Linked DNA regions of Ignicoccus hospitalis KIN4/I. The protein of the gene in region 3 binds, or shares a complex with, the protein of the main gene of each other region. Links are inferred from orthologs where the notes say so. Each region holds a gene or a part of one and is shown on either strand. Other genes may lie near its edges.

Region 1 (5,620 bases), 150 kb from region 3 along the record:
CTATCACGTCTAAGCCGTAGTTCCTTGCCAACTCTATCATTTCCAAGAACGGGGGCGTCTCCTTGCGGGTCCAATAGTCCAACCTGAGCTCCACGAAGTCCGCTCCGGCGGCGGCCGACTTAATTATAAGCTTCTTAACTTGCCCTAAGTCGGTAAACGGTATGGACGCCACCGCGTACACGGGGGACCCCTGGGAGGCGGTTAGGGACAGCGCTCGATATTATTCTGCGATAGCCAAGGGTTACGACGAGCTCTACGGAGAGGAGCAAGAGAAAAAGTATGCCGTTGGTTTAAAGATGCTTAAGCCGTCAAAGAGGGTTTTAGACGTGGGGTGCGGCACGGCCTTACTGCTGAAGCACGTGGAAGGCATATACGTAGGCTTGGACGTGAGCAAGGGAATGTTGGAGGAGGCCGTGAAGAAGAGGGGCGACCGTCCGGCGGACTTCGTCTTGGGGGACGCCCGGAGCTTGCCTTTCAGGAGCAAGTCCTTCGATACGTGCTACAGCTTCACGATGCTCCAGAACGTGCCCGAGCCCGAGAGGGCCCTCGAGGAGATCGCTAGGACGTGTCGCAAGGCCGTTGTGAGCTCCTTGAATGGGAAGGGCTTAGGCTTTGGGAAGTGCGAGGAGGCGAGGCCGGACTTGGTGTGCTTAGTCGTCGATGAGTAGCTCGTCCCCCTTCCTTATTATCTTGTCCCCGCTGGAGAGGGCCTCTTTAAGCATCTCCTCGAACTCCTTTTGGGTTATGTTGGGCTCCCTCGCCTTTACGTATTCGTATACGGACTTGACGTCAGCCTTCCCGTCGAGGGAGAGGAGGGCCTCTAACAATAAGTTCTTCTTCAACAAGCCCCCTTCCCGCAGACGTTAGTCTCCGGTTCTTTTATATTCCGGGCTCCCCGCGCGGCCAACACGCTTTCTATTACGAGACGCCTCAAGTTGGTCCCCTTCTTCGCGGATATGGGAACGGTCCCCCATGTCCAAGGGTATAGGCTCCTCGCCCAGTCGTCCACTTCCAAGACCTTCTCTTCGTAGTCGTCCACCAAGTCTATTTTGTTGAACGCTATTACCAAGGGCTTCCCAATGAAGCCTATCTCCGCCAAAGTAGCCAAGCTGCTCTCGAGCTTGTCCAACGCCCTGCTCAGCTCCTCGCTCCCGTCGAGGACCAAGACGGCGGCGTCGGAATAAGTTATCTCGGCGAGCGTCGCGTGGAAGACCTCCAGTATCTGCGGCGGTATGCCCTCTATGAAGCCGACCGTATCAATGAATATAGCCTCGTACAAGCCGTTCTCGTACACGCTCACCCTCACGTGCTTGGGGGCCAAGGTGGTGAACATCTCAGGCCCTTCCTTCAAGTTAAGCTTGCCCAGCGCGTTGACCAGAGCGGTCTTCCCCGCGCACGTGTAGCCGGTTACCGCCACCTCCGGCACGCGCAAGCGCTTCACTCTGCGGAGCTTCTGTTGTTCCCTCATCGTCCTTATCTTTTCGAGCTCTTCCTCTATCTTCTTTATCCTCCTTTTTATTGCCTTTATGACGTACTTGGCCGCGTACTCGCCCGGGCCCAAGAAGTCCACTTGCTCGCCCATCTTCACTCTCCTTACGTACTCCCTCGCCAACGTCAGTTCGTACTTCAGCCTGGCCAGCTCCGTTTGGAGCTTGGCCTCCTTGCTCCCGGCGTGGAGTTCGAAAATCTTCAGTATCAAGCTGGTGCGGTCGACGACCTCCACGCCCAGCTCCTTCTTGAGCCTGTAGAACTGGGAGGGCTTGGGGTTCCCGTAAACTATTACTGCCTCTGCCCCGCCCTCCTTAATTGTAGCCTTCAGCTCCTCCAGCTTCCCCGGCGTTATGTAAGTGGCCGGGTGCGGCTTCTTACAGAAGTTAACGGTAGCGACCACCTCGTAGCCCGCGGTCTCGCAGAGGGCCAAGGCCTCTTGGAAGTCAGCCCTCTTCTTACAAGCCACGAGAGCCGCCTTCGAGCGAAACCACCCGCGGGCGCTCCCTTTAGCCTCTTTAAGTTATCGCCCCGGGCGGCCCGCGGACCTTGAAGGTACTTAAATAGCTCGGCCGGAGGGTCGCCGGGGTAGCTAAGGCTTGATCACGCCGAGGGAAGTGCCTCCGGAGAGGTTCAACCAGAGGTTGGCTATGTACTTGAAGGAGAGGTTCCCCGAGATCAGGCCCCCGGAGTGGGCCATGTACGCGAAGACCGGCTGCTTCAAGGACAGACCCCCCTTGGACGAGGACTGGTGGTACTACAGGGCGGCGAGCATACTGAGGAAGCTGTACCTCGCCGGGAGGCCTCTCGGTATAGAGACGTTCAGGACGATCTACGGCGGCCGCCAGAGGAGGGGGGTCGCCCCTCCGCACTTCAGGAAGGCAGGGGGCTCCCACATAAGGAAGATACTCCAACAGCTGGAGAAGGCCGGCTTGGTGAAGAAGGTAAAGGGCCAAGGGAGGGTCCTAACCCCCGCCGGGAGGAGCGTGCTCGACCACGTGGCCTACTTCACCTTCCAAGAAATAGCCGAAGAGATGGCCGAGCTCAAGAAGTACGCCGAGAGGTGAGAGTATGAGCTTCGACGACAGGGAGCTTGAGGAAATAAGGAAGAAGAAGTTAATGGAGCTGCAAAAGCGTATGGAAGAGGAGAGGAAGGCGGAAGAACTGAGGAAGAAGCAGCAGCTGGTGAAGGAGACTATACTGAAGAGCATACTGACCAGCGAGGCCCGCGCGAGGCTGGCTAACGTCAAGCTCGTGAGGCCCGAGCTCGCGGAGCAAGTGGAGAACTACCTAATAGCCCTCGCCCAGGCCGGGAGGATCGCCAGGCCCCTCACGGACGCGGAGGTAAAGGAAATATTGGCCCGGCTGGCGGGCGAGACGCGCAGAGAAGGGAGGATAAACATAAAGGAGAGGGGGTGGTGAGGGTGGCCCATTACAAGCACGTGGCCAAGAAGATTAGGCTAGGCAAGAAGACTAAGCAGAACAGGGCCCTCCCCGCGTGGGTTATATTAAAGACCCGCAGGAGGGTTACCCGGAACCCCATGAGGAGGTATTGGAGGAGGCAAAAGATAAAGAACGTCTGAGGTGATGGGCGTGCCCAAGGAAAAGGACGGCGTAATTTATACAATAAACTTGAGGAGGCTCTACTGGGGAAGGAGGAGCAACAGGGCCAAGAGGGCCGTGAGGATGGTTAGGGAGTTCGTGGCCAGACACTTCGGAGTGGAGCCGGAGGACGTGAAGATAGACAACACCGTGAACAACTACTTGTGGAGCGGGAGCATCACCAAGCCCCCGGCCAGGGTGCAAGTGTACGTCACCGTCAAGACCGAGTCCGGCGAGGAAGGCGAGAGGAAGGTAGCCTACGTCACCCTCGCTAACGTAAAGGACGTGGAGGACTGAAGCGACATGAACTTCGACGTAGTCCCCATATCCATTTTTGGGAACCCGAATATTGGCGTGTACATGTTCGCCAACGACGACTTCGCCCTAATTCCGCCCGGGGTGAAGGAGGACGTCGTTAAGAAGGTAGAGAGCGCGCTCAAAGTGACTGTCGTCGAGGCGAAGGTAGCCGACAGCACCCTCCTAGGCCTCTTCGTTAACGGAAACAACCACGCCTTGGTGGTCCCTTCAATAATAAAGGAGTATGAATTAGAGAACTTAAAAAGAGAGTTGGACTTGCCCATAAAGGTCGTATACAGCAAACTCACCGCAATGGGTAACGTGATACTCTGCAACGACAAGTTCGCCCTCTTCCATCCCGAAATGAGCAACTGGGTTAAGGACGTAACCGAGGTCCTCGGGGTCCCGGGCGAGACCGGGACCATAGCGGGGGTCCCCACCGTGGGCTCGGTGGCGGTGATAAACGACAAGGGAGGTTTGGTCCACCCGGACGCCAGCGACGAGGAGCTGAACGAGCTGGAGAAGAAGTTCCAAGTGGTGTTGGACATAGGAACGGTGAACTACGGCGTGCCCTACGTTAAGACGGGCCTCGTGGCCAACAACAAAGGGGCGGTCGTGGGCGACCTTACCACGGGCGTAGAAATGGCGAGGGTAGCTAGGGCCCTCTCTGGCGAATAATTTACCTAAAGCCCGCCCCCGACTCGTGGGGAAATAACTCCTTGGAAGGGATAATACTGGCCGCTGGGAAGGGGAGCAGGCTGAGGCCCTTAACGCTCACCGTGCCCAAGCCGTTGATCCCCGTGGCCGGGAAGCCCTTGGTTCAGTACGGCATAGAGCAGCTGAGGGGGGTGGGCGTTGAGAGGGCCGTGGTGGTGGTCGGCTGGCTGGGCGAGCTCTTCAAGGAGGTCTTGGGGGACGGGAGCGCCCTGGGGATGAGGTTCGAGTACGTGCTCCAACCCAAGAGGCTCGGGGTGGCACACGCGATACACACGGCGATAGTTAACGCGAACGTGAGGTCCCCCTTCCTAGTCTACTTCGGGGACAACGTGTTTGACGACGAGTGGGTAAAGAAGTTCAACTCGGTTGACGAGGAGTTCGACGCGTTCGTGGTGCTCGCCAAGGTAGAGGACCCGAGGCGCTTCGGGGTGCCAGTAATCGAGTCCGGGAGGATAGTTAAGTTCGTGGAGAAGCCCGAGAGGCCCCCCTCCAACTACGCCCTGACCGGCCTCTACGCCTTCAGAGATCCGGAGCAGTACGAGAGCTGCTTCTCGGAGCTCAAGCCCTCGTGGCGGGGCGAGTACGAGATAACCGACTTGTTGAACTGTTACATAAGGAGGGGTTACGACGTCAAGTACGCCGTGGTGGAGGGCTGGTGGAAGGACACCGGGGTCCCGGAGGACCTTATCGAAGCTATGAAGTTTATCTTGGAGAAGAAGTTGATCCACAAAGTGGAGGGGTCGGTGGAGGGCGAGGTGGTGGGGAAGGTTTACGTGGCGAGGGGGGCGACCGTGGAGGGGAGGCTCGTGGGCCCGGCCTACGTGGGCCCCGGCGCGGAGGTGAGGGGCTCCGCGGGCCCGTTCGTGGACGTGGAGGAGGGCTCGGTTGCAGAGGGCTCTTTCGTAGAATCCTTAATCCTCAAGGGATCTAAAGTTTTGATGAGGGGAGGCGCGACCTTGAAGAGGAGCGTGGTGGGGGACTACTCCAACATAGAGGTGGACGCCCCAGTGAGCTTAGAGGACGCGCTGTTCGCCTCTGAGAGCGCCCTTAAGGTGGGGCGCCTTGACTAGCTTCACCTTGCCCCCCTCCAGCCTCACCACCCCGTCCTCCGCGAGCTCCTTAACCGCTCCCTCTATGCAGCTCAAGAGCCCCTCCTCCGTGACCTCCGGCGCGTAGCAGTCTGCCACGTAAGCCTCCGCGGGCGCCAGGCCGGCGCTCATCAGCCTCAACAAGTCCACGCTCGCCTCCCCGCCCAACTTCTCCAACGTGTACACTACCCACTCCTTCGAGTAGAGCCTCAAGCCCTCTCCCCTAAGGCGACGTAGGGCTCCCGCTCCTTTTGTCCCGGAAGGGAGGGACGAAAGTACTCCCTCGGAGGAACCTTTAAATTCCCGCGTTTGGAGCCTTCCGCGAGGGAGGGGCGCTTGCCTAAGAAGAGGGAGAACCGTGGAAGGCATAAGGGCGACAAGGGCAAGACCGGCACGATACAGTGTGACAACTGCGGCAGGATAGTGCC
Region 2 (5,492 bases), 590 kb from region 3 along the record:
CCGAACTCCTCCGCGGCCGCAGTTATTAGCAAGGGGTTCTTCACGGCGGCGGTGTTTATGCTTACTTTGTCCGCGCCGGCCTTGAGCAGTTTTTCTATATGCTCCAAGCTCCGGACCCCTCCGCCGACGGTCAGGGGAATGCTGAGGTTTTCCGCAGTCCTCCTTACTACCTCAATCATCGTTTCCCTCCCTTCGGGGGTGGCGGATATGTCCAAGAAGACTATCTCGTCGGCGCCTTGTTCTTGATAGTACGCGGCCAGCTCTACCGGGTCCCCGGCGTCCCTCAAGTTCTGGAAGCTCACGCCCTTCACGACCCTACCGTCCTTTACGTCCAAACAAGGGATTATTCTCTTAGTTAGCGGCAAAGCGAGATCCTCCGAGGACGGGGACGGGAGGTAGAACGCTAAAAACGAGTTTACTCGCCCACCTTCCTAAATATTAACGCCAATACAGCCAGTATCACCATTAGGCCCGCCGCCAGCCCCGCGGGGACGTATACTGCAGCGACGTTCTCTATAGTGGTCGTTATTATGTCAGTTATGTGCTTGGTTATGAATGTTGTAGTGGTCACGGTTATAGCCTTGAAGGCGGTGAATGTACTCGTCAACACCGTGCTCTTAGTTGACGTGACGGTCTCTGTGAACCTAATCGTGAAGACGTCGATTATAGTGCTGGTTACTGTCATAACCTTGGTCAAGGTTTTAGTTACCGTCGACAAGACAGTAGTTGGTACGGTCAGCGTGGAGACGACAGTCTTAGTTATGTAGAAGGTGATGGGATGGTAGACATCGCGGTAGAGAGTGGTCGTGACGGTGCTGTAGACCGTCTTTATTATAGCGGTTATTGTAGTGAACACGGTCGTATAGGTAGTCTTAGTTACTGTAGTGTACACCACCTTTTGCCCTTGAGGAGCCACAGTGACCGTGGTGTACACCGTAGTATAGGTGGTATTAGTTACCGGCACTATTAAGGTAGAAGGATTGTTCGGTATCAGAGTGGCGGTCACGGTGGTCGTGGTGTAGGTGGTGCTGGTAACGGTGGTATACACAGTGGTCTGAGCTAACAGCAGAGGCAATATGGACAGTATGGTCAGGAACGCCCTTTTGTTCATAGGTCCTCTCCGGTATGGGAACAAACACCCTCCTTTTATCTTACTCGTAATGAGAACCTTATCTGTTCACCAAGTAGTTTAATGCTATAAGTACCGCCAACAAGGTCCAACCCAACGCTAGGATCACCTTGAAGAATTTCTTAAAACCTTCGAGGATCTCTATTAGGGCATAGAGTACAGTTAAGGTAACCATAAATATTATGAAATCGCCGTATTTGGATGCTAGAGAAGGGTTCTTAGAGAAGACGTAAAGTTGGAGGTAGTGAGCTACGACCTCGCGGAGCCTTGCGAAGAGGGTCCCGATTACGTTTATTAGAGCGTTTATTGCCTCGTTCTCGTTCAACGCCGCGACCCGTCTGCCTTCCCGGACTTCCTAGATTTATTTTTCGCGGGCTTCGCCGGCACTTCCACAATTACTAGAACGTTGTCGACTATCTCCGTGTACGCGTTTCTGATAGCGTTCGAGCCCCTACCCAAAGCCTTCGCTATCTCTTCTTGGGTCAGCATGGACTTTTGGTCTATGGCTAAGATGCGCAACGTCAAATAGATCGCGCCGCCCACGTATGAGCTAATGTACTTACTCCCCAGGCTGTCCTTCTTCGCTTTTATGAAAGCGTTGGAAATCTTATGTATAGTTTCCAGCGCGAGAGTCTTCCTCGGGAGCTGCAGCCCGGAGTGCAGCTCGAGGAAGTTGAGCAAGGCTTCTGTTACTTTGGTTAACTTCTCTCTCGTCGTAGTATTACATTTCAACACCTTCTCCTTGCTCCCCTTCGTCCCGCCGTGGACTATGGCGTCGTGCACTAATACGTAGAGCTCCTTGACCGTTTTCTGCTCTTCAGAGTCCAAGCCGAGCTTGTTAAGCACCACTTCCGGAGGTATATAAGAGCCGCACTCCTTTATCACGGCTAATATTATGGCGAGCCCTACCTTCCTCCTGTACTCTATATCCTTCTTCCTGTATTCTTTCGGGAGCAAGTCATATATCTTGTCGGAAACGGCGTGTGCGTTCGCAACTATCTGCTTACCGAGGGGAGTTCCGAAAGTCCTCGCTATGAGCGAAGAGTATTCTTCAATACCCTTCTTGACATCCGCTATGAAGCTCTCCTTGTCATCGCCTATCTTCAAGCGGCTATGGAGCTTTGCCATTTTCTTGAATCTGAAGTTGTGTATATCCTTAATATCTATGACACTTCCCAAGCCCTTGTCATGGAGGCTAACGGTCAGAGCGCCCCTGCTGACTATCGGTTTGTTATCGCTCCCGTACCCCTCGAACGAATCGAAGCTGACTTCGCGCGACTCTTGCAACACTGTCCCGCAGCTAGCGCAGACCAAATCGCCCATCTCGTTTTGAACTACGTAGGTACTCCCACAGACGGGGCACTTGAGGGTACCGCCTCCGGCGATCGCGCTCATGGACTATCACCCCGTAGTGTTGCTCTTTCGGGTTTCTCCGAGGGCTTTAGCTACGACGAAAGGCTCTTGTACCGGCCCAATGATGTCTAAAACTTTCATGATCTTGTTATCTACCTTTATCTTGTCGCCTATCCTGGGGAGTACCTTGTCTTCGAGTTTGAGGACGTAGATTCCGGTACGCGTAACCTTGTACACATGAAACTTCACTACCCGGCCCCCGTGTTATGTAGGTATTACCGCTCCCACTTATTATTCGGTTGAAACTGTTCGTCTACTTCCCGTACCTCCTCCTCCGCAGTTCCTTGGCCAGTAACGTTATCACCTCGCGCTTGCTCCCCCTCTTCTCAACTAAGACGGGGCCCTCCTTGTTCCACCACTCTCTAGGGTACTTACCCTCCAGCGGCTTGGCTTCCAAACCCAAGGCAGCGGCGACCTCTAACAGTTCCTTCTGGGAGGGCCTCGCCACCGCGAGCTCCCGGGGGACCCGACGTCCCTCCTTCCGGCTCAAGGAGGAATCGAAGTACTGTGGCCATAAAATAACGTACTTCCCCTTATACTTCTTTAACGTCATATACGCCTCACTTCCTCTCTATTAACACTGCGTTAATCACTCCGTCTTGACCCGGCCGGGAGGTGACCACCGCGACGCCCAGCTCGGTCTCTATCTTGGTTCCTTTAACAATGATGCCGTGTCTCGCTAACTCCTTATTGGCTGGAGTTTCTAGAACTCTCAGTATCTTCACCTTTTTCGCGACGTTTTCGTTGGGGTCAACCACGTTAGCATAGGCGGCATACCTGAGCCTCACCTTGATGTTACCTCCCCTTACCCTCTCTATCTTTCTCTTCTCGTTCTCAGCTAAGGTAGTGTTGGTTGGGTAACGACCCATCCAGTACTTCCTCTTGACCTTTCTGTGTCTCCTCTTCTTGCCGCCAGTTATCTTCTTCAAGTCCGGGCCGTGGTACACGCCCAACGTCGCGTCCCCGTTGCGCCCCCAGCGAGCGCTTTATTTTTTCACTCTCGCGCGGCTGTCAGCGGGGGCCGAACATAACACGCTTACTCGTGGTGACGGCCGGCCTCCCGGGGTCCGGGAAGGGCACCTTCGCCGAGGTCGCTAAAGCGTTGGGCATACCAGTAATAGTTATGGGCGACATAGTAAGGGAAGAGGCGAAGAAAAGGAATTTGGAGCTCACATCCGACAACTTGGCCAAGGTAGCCGCTGAATTGAGGGCTAAGCACGGCAAGGACGTACTGGCCAAATTGGTGATTGACAGAATAGAGAGAGAATACAAAGAGAGCTGCGTAGTCCTCGTGGACGGTTGTAGAGCCCCCGAAGAACTGGAGACGTTTAAGAGGTACACAAAGGTGATAGTCGTCGCCATCGAAGCGCCCTTCGAGCTGAGGGCGGAAAGGCTCTCCTCCAGGGCGCGCGCGGACGACCGAGGGAACGTAGTGGAAATATTAAAAAAGAGAGACGAAAAGGAGATAGAGCTTGGCGTCAAGAAAATCATGGAGATGGCAGATTTCATAATTCCTAACACTAGGGACGTAGAGGACTTCGTAGAGCGGGCGAAGCTCCTCTTGAAGGGCGTTCTCAAGGAAGCTTGTGACGCGTAACTACCATTTAACCCCGTAAACCACGAAGGAGACGAGGAGGTAAAATGCCCAAGAAGAGGTTGCCCAGAGTGGGAGAACTAGTCGTCGCGACAGTCAGAGAGGTGTTCGACTACGGCGCTTACGTCACCCTGGACGAGTATGACGACTTGGAAGCTTACCTCCCTTGGAGCGAAGTGGCGTCCAGGTGGGTTAGGAACATAAGGCAAGTCTTGAAGGAAAACCAAAAGATAGTTTGCAAAGTCATAAGGGTAAATAAGAAGAGGGGGACGGTCGACCTCTCGCTAAAGAAGGTGACGGATTCCGAACGAAAGAGAAAGATGTACATGTATAAGAGGTTTAAGAAAGGAGAAAACTTGTTGAAGTTGGTAGCCGAAGCTCTCGGCGAGGACTACGACAAGTTATACAACATGTTGGAACCCCACATCCAGAAGCACTTCGGTGACTTGCTGGGAGTGTTTGAGGAGGCCGCCTTAGGAGGGGAGGAAGTGCTAACCAAGCTGGGCATTCCGGAAGAAGTGGCAAAGGCTATAACAGAAGTTGCGAAGACTCACATAAAGATAAAGCCGGCGAAAGTAGTAGGCATGGCCATATTGCAGTCCTTCGCGCCGGACGGAGTCGACCGTATCAGGAGGACCCTCATGAGCGCTTACGACTTCATCAAGGGTGACGAGATAAACGTGAGGGTGTATACTGTGGGGGCGCCTAGGTACATGGTAGAGGTGACGGCTTTAGATTACAAGACCGCGGGGAAGACGCTCGAGGCCGTGGGAGAGAAGATCCTTGAAGAGGCGAAAGCAGAGGGGTTAGAAGTGGCTAAGTTCGAACAGGTGGGAAGGAAATGAAGTTCTTAATGAAGAAGTGTGTGAGGTGTGGCAGGTACACCTTCAAGGACGTCTGCCCGGTGTGTAACGGACAGACGACAGTACCCCACCCGCCGAGGTTCAGTCCAGAAGACAAGTACGTTAAGTACAGAGTCCTAGCCAAGCTTACCAAGGAACGTCCTTCAAGTGAAGGTAGTACGCTATCAAGTTAGTCAGCTTGTGTAGTATAACTATTATTATTGCACCCAGCGCCACCAGCTTCCACTCGGGCTTCCACCCGACTGCAATCATGAAGGCAGTAGCTCCTACGTAGAAGTCGAGTTGGTCGACCAGAGGTAGGGGAGCGCCCCTCTCCAAGCCGATTCTCCTTTTAAAGAATGAAGAGACTATATCCCCTATTAGAGCCCCGAGGACCGCCATTAGGCCGTACACGTACAAGGCGGGCGAGTCCAATAGGACTGACTCTGCGCACGCTATAGTCGAACCGAACAACATTCCGACCATTAGTCCCTCCCACGTCTTGCCGTCACCT
Region 3 (5,504 bases):
AGGGGGGCGTGAAGCTCTTCGTCCTTCTTCCTCCTCCACTTGTCCAACAGCAGGAAGACGCATAAGCTTCCGCACATGTTGCAGCTCTTTATGGAGGTAGGGCCGTACTGGTTCCTTATCTCCCTCGCCTTGTCCGGGTCGAGGGAGAGCCTTATCATACACTCCCAGTCCAGCCTCCCTCTGCACCTCCCCATCTCTATGTCAACCTTCATCGCCCTGTCCGGGTACTTCACTATGTCGGCCGCGTGGGCGGCTATTCTGAAGGCTATCACGCCTTCCCTAACTTGTTCTGGGTTGGGCAAGTTCAAGTGCTCCGCGGGGGTCACGTAACACAAGAAGTCCGCTCCGTGGGCCGCAGCTATGGCCCCTCCGATCGCGCCCGCTATGTGGTCGTAGCCGGCAGCTATGTCGGTTACGAGGGGGCCAAGGATGTAATAGGGCGCGCCCTCAGTAAGCCTCTTCGCGAGCTTTACGTCAGCCACCACCCTGTCCAAGGGCACGTGGCCCGGCCCCTCCAGCATAACTTGTACCCCGGCCTCTCGAGCCCTCTTCACCAGCCTCGCGTTTACCATGAGCTCGCTCAAGTGGTACTCGTCGTGGGCGTCCTCGAGGGCGCCGGGCCTCAGGCTGTCGCCCAAGCTGATGACCGCGTCGTACTCCTTAAACATCTCTAGGATGTAGTCGAAGTTAGAGAGGAGCGGGTTCTCCTTCCCGTGTTCGAGCATCCAAGCAGCTAGTATCGAGCCCCCTCTGCTCACTATGGGCTCCGCTCGGTCGCTCTTAACGGCCTTCGCCGCCAGATCCCTCGTCAAGGCGGCGTGAAGGGTCATGAAGTCTACTCCGTCCTTAAGGTGCTTCTCTATAGTGTTCAGTATGTCGTCCTCAGTCATGTAGAGTCCCGCTCCCTTGCGAGTAGCCACGTCCATGAAGGCTTGGTATATGGGTACTGTGCCCAGGGGGAGGGGTTCGGCCGCTTCCATGATCTTCCTCCTTATGACGTCCAAGTTCCCGCCGGTGGACAGGTCCATCACTGTGTCCGCTCCGTACTTCTTAGCTATCTTCGCCTTCTCGACCTCCATATTTACGTCTATTAGAGTGTTGCTCGTGCCTATGTTAGCGTTGACTTTGGTTAACATTCCCTCCCCAACGGCCACGGTCTTTACTCTGTCAGCCCTCTTGAGGTTCCTAAGGAGCACTATTCGCCCCGCCGCTAGACCCCTCCTCACGAACTCCGGGTCTACCCCCTCCACTTCGGCAATCTTCTTCATCTCTTCTGTGATCCTCCCGTTGCGTGCGTCTTTGTAGATAGTCATGGCGTGGGACCTTTAGTCCACACAGACCATTGGGTATTAAATATTAGGGTAGGGCTATGCAAGCGGTAAACAAAAAACGCGTTCAGTCGAGTATCCTGACGATCTCTCCCAGTATTTCAGCCTTCCCTCCCCTGGGCCTGACCAAGGGGGTCCCGCACATGAGGCAGGTGGCCGGGTAGGTCGCGTGGCTGAACACTATCTGTTCGTTGTGACACGTGGGACACCTAACCTTCAAGAACTTGGACCTGGGCTCCGGCGTCAGTATCTTGTAGAGCTTCCTCTTACGCGGCACCCTCTCGTCCCCGGGGCCGGAGTTCCGGCTTACAGTTATAATGGTTTGAGCGGACGGCTGACCGACGGGAAATGTTATACGAGCTCCTCTCCAACTCTTGCGTAGCCTGCGACCTGTGCGCCTCGCGGTGCCCTTGGTACCCGGTCTTCAAACCCTCGCAGAGGAACTTGGGGATTAGGGAGGCCGTAGAGAGCTGTACCATGTGCGGCAACTGCGTCTTGGGGTGCCCGCTGAAAGTGCCTACTCATAAGGCAACGTTCGAGAGGAAGGTTAAGGGGTTAATACCTAACGACCTAAAGAAGTTGAGGGAAAGGGTAGAGGAGAAGGGTTCTACCTTCGGGATCAAGATGGATTGGGGCGCGCTGAAGGGCTTCCCTCTGGACGAGAGGGCGGAGTGGCTCGTCCTCCCCGGGGGCTTCGACCCCTTACCCACCTCGCGGAACGACTTCCTCGCGCTCCTATGGACGTTGAGGGAGCTCGGGGTAGACTTCACCTTATCTACCGAGGTTCCGGAGGGCTTCGGAAACTTCTACTTCGATTATGCTGATCCCCAGTACTTCAAAAAGAAGGCAATTAAGATAATAAAAGTAGCAAAGGCGTTGGGGGTCAAGGGGCTCCTACTGAGCGAGTGCGGCGCGGACTACAAGGTCTGGCCGAGGGTCACGAGTTACTTAAAGATAAAACACGACTTGAGGGTAGAGATGGCAGTAAATTTGATTTCAAAGAAGTTGAGGCCGAGGCACGTGGTTAGGAAGGTCCCGTGGAAGACCTCCTACCATGACCCGTGCGGGCTCTCGCGTTACAACTTCTTGACCGAACCCCCGAGGAAGATATTGAAGATCATTAGTGAGAACTACGAGGAGAGGGAGCCGGGAGGGCGAGACCAACTCTGCTGCGGGGGCGGCGGAGGGGTTTCGCTCTCGGAGGCGTGGAAGAGGAGGGCCGTGGAGGCGGTGGGCCGGAAGAAGGTCGAACAGTTCAAGGGAGTAGAAATAGTAGCGACGGCTTGCGCGAAGTGTAAGTCGATGCTCTTGACCTACTCCTTGCTGCTGAGGGGCGGTTTCCGAGTGCACAGAATAGGGTACTTAGTGGCTTGGTCGATGGGCAAGCCCCTCCCCCCTCCGTAATATTGTTATCTTACTGAGACGTCCCTCCGGTAACCTCGCGTCCCCTCTAACGGTTCACCGGGGAGTCCCAGTGGGCCTGAGGGTTAAGGTAGTGGAGGCCTTAAGGAAGACCCACCGAACTCGGAGGAGGCTGGAGGCCTACTTGTATAAAGCTAAGGCGAAGGAAAGGGAACTGATGGAAAAGCTCGTCGAAGCGCAGAAGAACGGCGACGAGCTCAGAGCTAAGGTCTACGCCAGCGAGGTGGCGAAGCTGAGGAAGTTCGTAGAGAGCATAGCGGCGCTGGACGTCAAGCTGGAGCACACCGAGCTGAAGCTCCAGAGCGTGCTGATGTTAGGCGACGCGGGCGCCGCGCTCAAGCCGGTGGTGAACGAGATAAAGGCGCTCGCGGCGCCGGTGAGGAGGCTACTACCGGAGATAGAGGAAGAGATGAACGACTTGATAGAGACCGTTGACGAGCTCGCGGAGGAGGAGCTGGTGGGAGGCGCTTACGTGGACGTCTTCTTGGACCACGAGGCTGAGAAGATACTGAAGGAGGCTCAGCTGATAGCGCAGAAGAGGCTCGAGGAGAGCTTGGCGGTCGCCTCCGAGGAAGGTTCTAAAGCTTAAGTTCCTTCACCCGCTCGGGTGGCCTCCTCGAAAAGGAGTTACTCCCGCAAGAGGGAGCTGTTTTTAGATTGCACCCTCATCCTCCACCCTTCTAACGTGCGCTGGCTGACCGGCTTCGACGCGGGCATAGTCCTAATGGGGAAGGACGAAGACTACTTGATCGTCCCGGAGCTGGAGTATGAAAGGGCCCTAGAGGTCGTGGACTGGCTAAACGTGGTGAAGGGGCCGAGAGGGGCCCTGTGGAAGAAGGCCCTCGAGCTGTGCAATGGACCCTTCTTCGCCGACCTCTCCTACCTCAACTTCAGAACTGCAATAACCTTGATGACTGAACTCGGCGCAGGGGACGCGTCCAAGACCGTCAGGAGGGCTAGGATGAGTAAGGACGAGGAGGAACTATCGAGAATAAAGAAGGCTCTGGAAATAGCGGAGAGGGCCTTCCTAGAGACTTGGAAGGAGTTAGAAGAGGGCACAACCGAGCTGGCCGCCGCGGGCGCCTTGGAGGCCCACATGAGGGAGTTCGGGGCGCAAGAGTTCGCGTTCCCCACGATAGTGGCCTTCGGGCCCAACTCCTCCAAGCCCCACGCTGTCCCCGGCGAGGCCCAGCTCAGCTTCGGGAGCGTGGCGCTCTTCGACTTCGGGGCCGTTTACGGAGGGTTCCGGAGCGACATAACGAGAACCTACGTACCGGACAAGGAGCCCTACGCCTCTTGGTACCACGCGGTGCTGGAAGCGGTTAACGCCGCGCTTAAGGCCTTGAAGCCCGGGGCGAGGGGCAAGGACGTCGACGCGGCCGCGCGAGAGGTGCTGGCGGAGTACGGCTTCGAGAAGGCCTTCGTCCACGGCTTGGGCCACGGGGTGGGGGCGGACATACACGAGCCTCCGTTCCTCTCGCCCTCCTCGGAGGACGTAGTGTCCAAGGGGGCAGTGGTCACCGTGGAGCCGGGGGTATACTTCAAGGGTCAAGGCGGGGTCAGGGTGGAACAGCTCGTTTACGTGGATTATAATCCTATAGTGCTGAATTCCACACCGGTGATGTGGTGGTAAGGGCCGAGGGCCCCGCGCGCGAAGTGTTAGAGCTGGTCAAACGCTGCTTGTCGGAGCTCGAGAGCATAGACGAAAGCTTACAAAAGGAGGACATAGACCTAAACGAGGTCAAGAAGAGAATAGAGGAGATAAGGCCCTTCGTAAGCGCGGTGTCGGCGAAGTGGATACCGGAGATCCTCTATGCGTTAGCGCTCAAGAGGGAAATGAGCTTTAACGAGCTCAAGAACACGTTGGGAATATCTTCCAGAGTGCTTTCGGACAAGTTGAAGGAGCTTCGGGAGTTGGGCTTGGTTGAGAAGGTAGAGGTGGAGGGCAAGAGGGGCGCTTACGTCTTGACTGAAAAGGGTAAGAAGGTGGTCTACGCATTGACGCCGTTCTTAATAGCTGTCTACATTAACAAGGAGTAGATCCTCTCCCTGAGCTTGGCGACGTTGTCCCAAGAGGTCTGACGGGCGAAGCTCTGGAGCCTCCCCCAAGCGTCCGGGAGCTTGGGGGCCTTCATGAGGGCTGCCAAGGCAGCCTCGTCTCCCGGCCTGAAGGTCAGCTCCGGCGCCCTCTCCCAGCACTCCGCCAACCTCTGGACCCTCGAGCACAGCGGGTACCCTCCGGTAGCTACGGTCGTGTGGAAGGCACCCGAGACCCCGAAGTCGTTCGGCAAGTCTTCGTAGGGCAGCAAGACGAAATCTGAAGACTTTATGAGGGTTCCTAACAGCTCGTCGCTCAAGAAGCCTTGAACGCGCGCCGCCCCCAGCTCCTCCGCCCTCTTGACCAACTCCTCGTCTGCTTCGGAGAGGGGCTTGCCTGCCAACAGCAAGGTCCCCTTGCCCACGAGTTCATAGGCCTTAACCGCCACCTCCAGCCCCTTGTCCTTCCTCAATAGGCCGTAGAGCAAGTAGACGGGCCTCTCGTAGCCCAGTTCCCTCTTCTCCCCCGGTAAGGAGGCGCTACCGTGGGGGACGATAAAGGTCTTCTTCAGTTTGCCTAACATCCTATACAAGGCGTTTTCCATCATGAAGTGGTGTACTATTATAGCGTCGCTGGTCTTTAGCAGCTCCTCGTGCAGCCTCCTCCACCATGGGTCCGGGGAGAAGCGGACGGTGTGGAGAGTAGCGACCACCGAA

The links.
Region 1: IGNI_RS00550 (region 3) and IGNI_RS01465 share a complex: the UniProt entries of both Methanocaldococcus jannaschii proteins name them as parts of the 30S ribosomal subunit. The link is inferred for Ignicoccus hospitalis KIN4/I from one-to-one orthologs.
Region 2: IGNI_RS00550 (region 3) and IGNI_RS03955 share a complex: the UniProt entries of both Methanocaldococcus jannaschii proteins name them as parts of the 30S ribosomal subunit. The link is inferred for Ignicoccus hospitalis KIN4/I from one-to-one orthologs.

What each region holds. Positions count from the first base shown.
Region 1 is NC_009776.1:241,592-247,211, forward strand. What follows is about bases 833-3,821. They hold IGNI_RS01465 (30S ribosomal protein S19e), read left to right. Parts: upstream 833-2,087; coding sequence 2,088-2,555; downstream 2,556-3,821. Other genes in these bases: IGNI_RS01455 (hypothetical protein), read right to left, coding at 833-842; hflX (GTPase HflX), read right to left, coding at 839-1,957; IGNI_RS01470 (DNA-binding protein), read left to right, coding at 2,560-2,910; IGNI_RS01475 (50S ribosomal protein L39e), read left to right, coding at 2,904-3,071; IGNI_RS01480 (50S ribosomal protein L31e), read left to right, coding at 3,076-3,387. In the rest of the region: IGNI_RS01445 (type I 3-dehydroquinate dehydratase), read right to left, coding at 1-181; IGNI_RS01450 (class I SAM-dependent methyltransferase), read left to right, coding at 162-668; more of IGNI_RS01455, read right to left, coding at 651-832; more of IGNI_RS01485, read left to right, coding at 3,822-4,065; IGNI_RS01490 (sugar phosphate nucleotidyltransferase), read left to right, coding at 4,107-5,174; IGNI_RS01495 (hypothetical protein), read right to left, coding at 5,118-5,405; IGNI_RS01500 (30S ribosomal protein S26e), read left to right, coding at 5,529-5,620. UniProt on the Methanocaldococcus jannaschii protein: May be involved in maturation of the 30S ribosomal subunit.
Region 2 is NC_009776.1:684,671-690,162, reverse strand. What follows is about bases 1,800-4,660. They hold IGNI_RS03955 (30S ribosomal protein S8e), read right to left. Parts: upstream 3,496-4,660; coding sequence 3,103-3,495; downstream 1,800-3,102. Other genes in these bases: IGNI_RS03945 (translation initiation factor IF-2 subunit alpha), read left to right, coding at 4,184-4,660; IGNI_RS03950 (nucleoside monophosphate kinase), read left to right, coding at 3,588-4,139; IGNI_RS03960 (signal recognition particle subunit SRP19/SEC65 family protein), read right to left, coding at 2,796-3,095; IGNI_RS03965 (H/ACA ribonucleoprotein complex subunit GAR1/NAF1), read right to left, coding at 2,531-2,731; IGNI_RS03970 (TFIIB-type zinc ribbon-containing protein), read right to left, coding at 1,800-2,524. Outside these bases: imidazole glycerol phosphate synthase subunit HisF, read right to left, coding at 1-365; IGNI_RS03980 (hypothetical protein), read right to left, coding at 416-1,111; IGNI_RS03975 (hypothetical protein), read right to left, coding at 1,170-1,454; more of IGNI_RS03970, read right to left, coding at 1,451-1,799; more of IGNI_RS03945, read left to right, coding at 4,661-4,981; IGNI_RS07535 (RNA-protein complex protein Nop10), read left to right, coding at 4,978-5,172; IGNI_RS03940 (CDP-2,3-bis-(O-geranylgeranyl)-sn-glycerol synthase), read right to left, coding at 5,126-5,492.
Region 3 is NC_009776.1:92,589-98,092, reverse strand. Bases 1-2,873 are described here. They hold IGNI_RS00550 (30S ribosomal protein S27e), read right to left. Parts: upstream 1,606-2,873; coding sequence 1,396-1,605; downstream 1-1,395. Other genes in these bases: IGNI_RS00540 (hypothetical protein), read left to right, coding at 2,803-2,873; IGNI_RS00545 ((Fe-S)-binding protein), read left to right, coding at 1,677-2,732; thiC (phosphomethylpyrimidine synthase ThiC), read right to left, coding at 1-1,313; IGNI_RS00560 (DUF763 domain-containing protein), read left to right, coding at 1-12. Outside these bases: more of IGNI_RS00540, read left to right, coding at 2,874-3,339; IGNI_RS00535 (M24 family metallopeptidase), read left to right, coding at 3,358-4,383; IGNI_RS00530 (winged helix-turn-helix transcriptional regulator), read left to right, coding at 4,377-4,790; IGNI_RS00525 (glycosyltransferase), read right to left, coding at 4,772-5,504.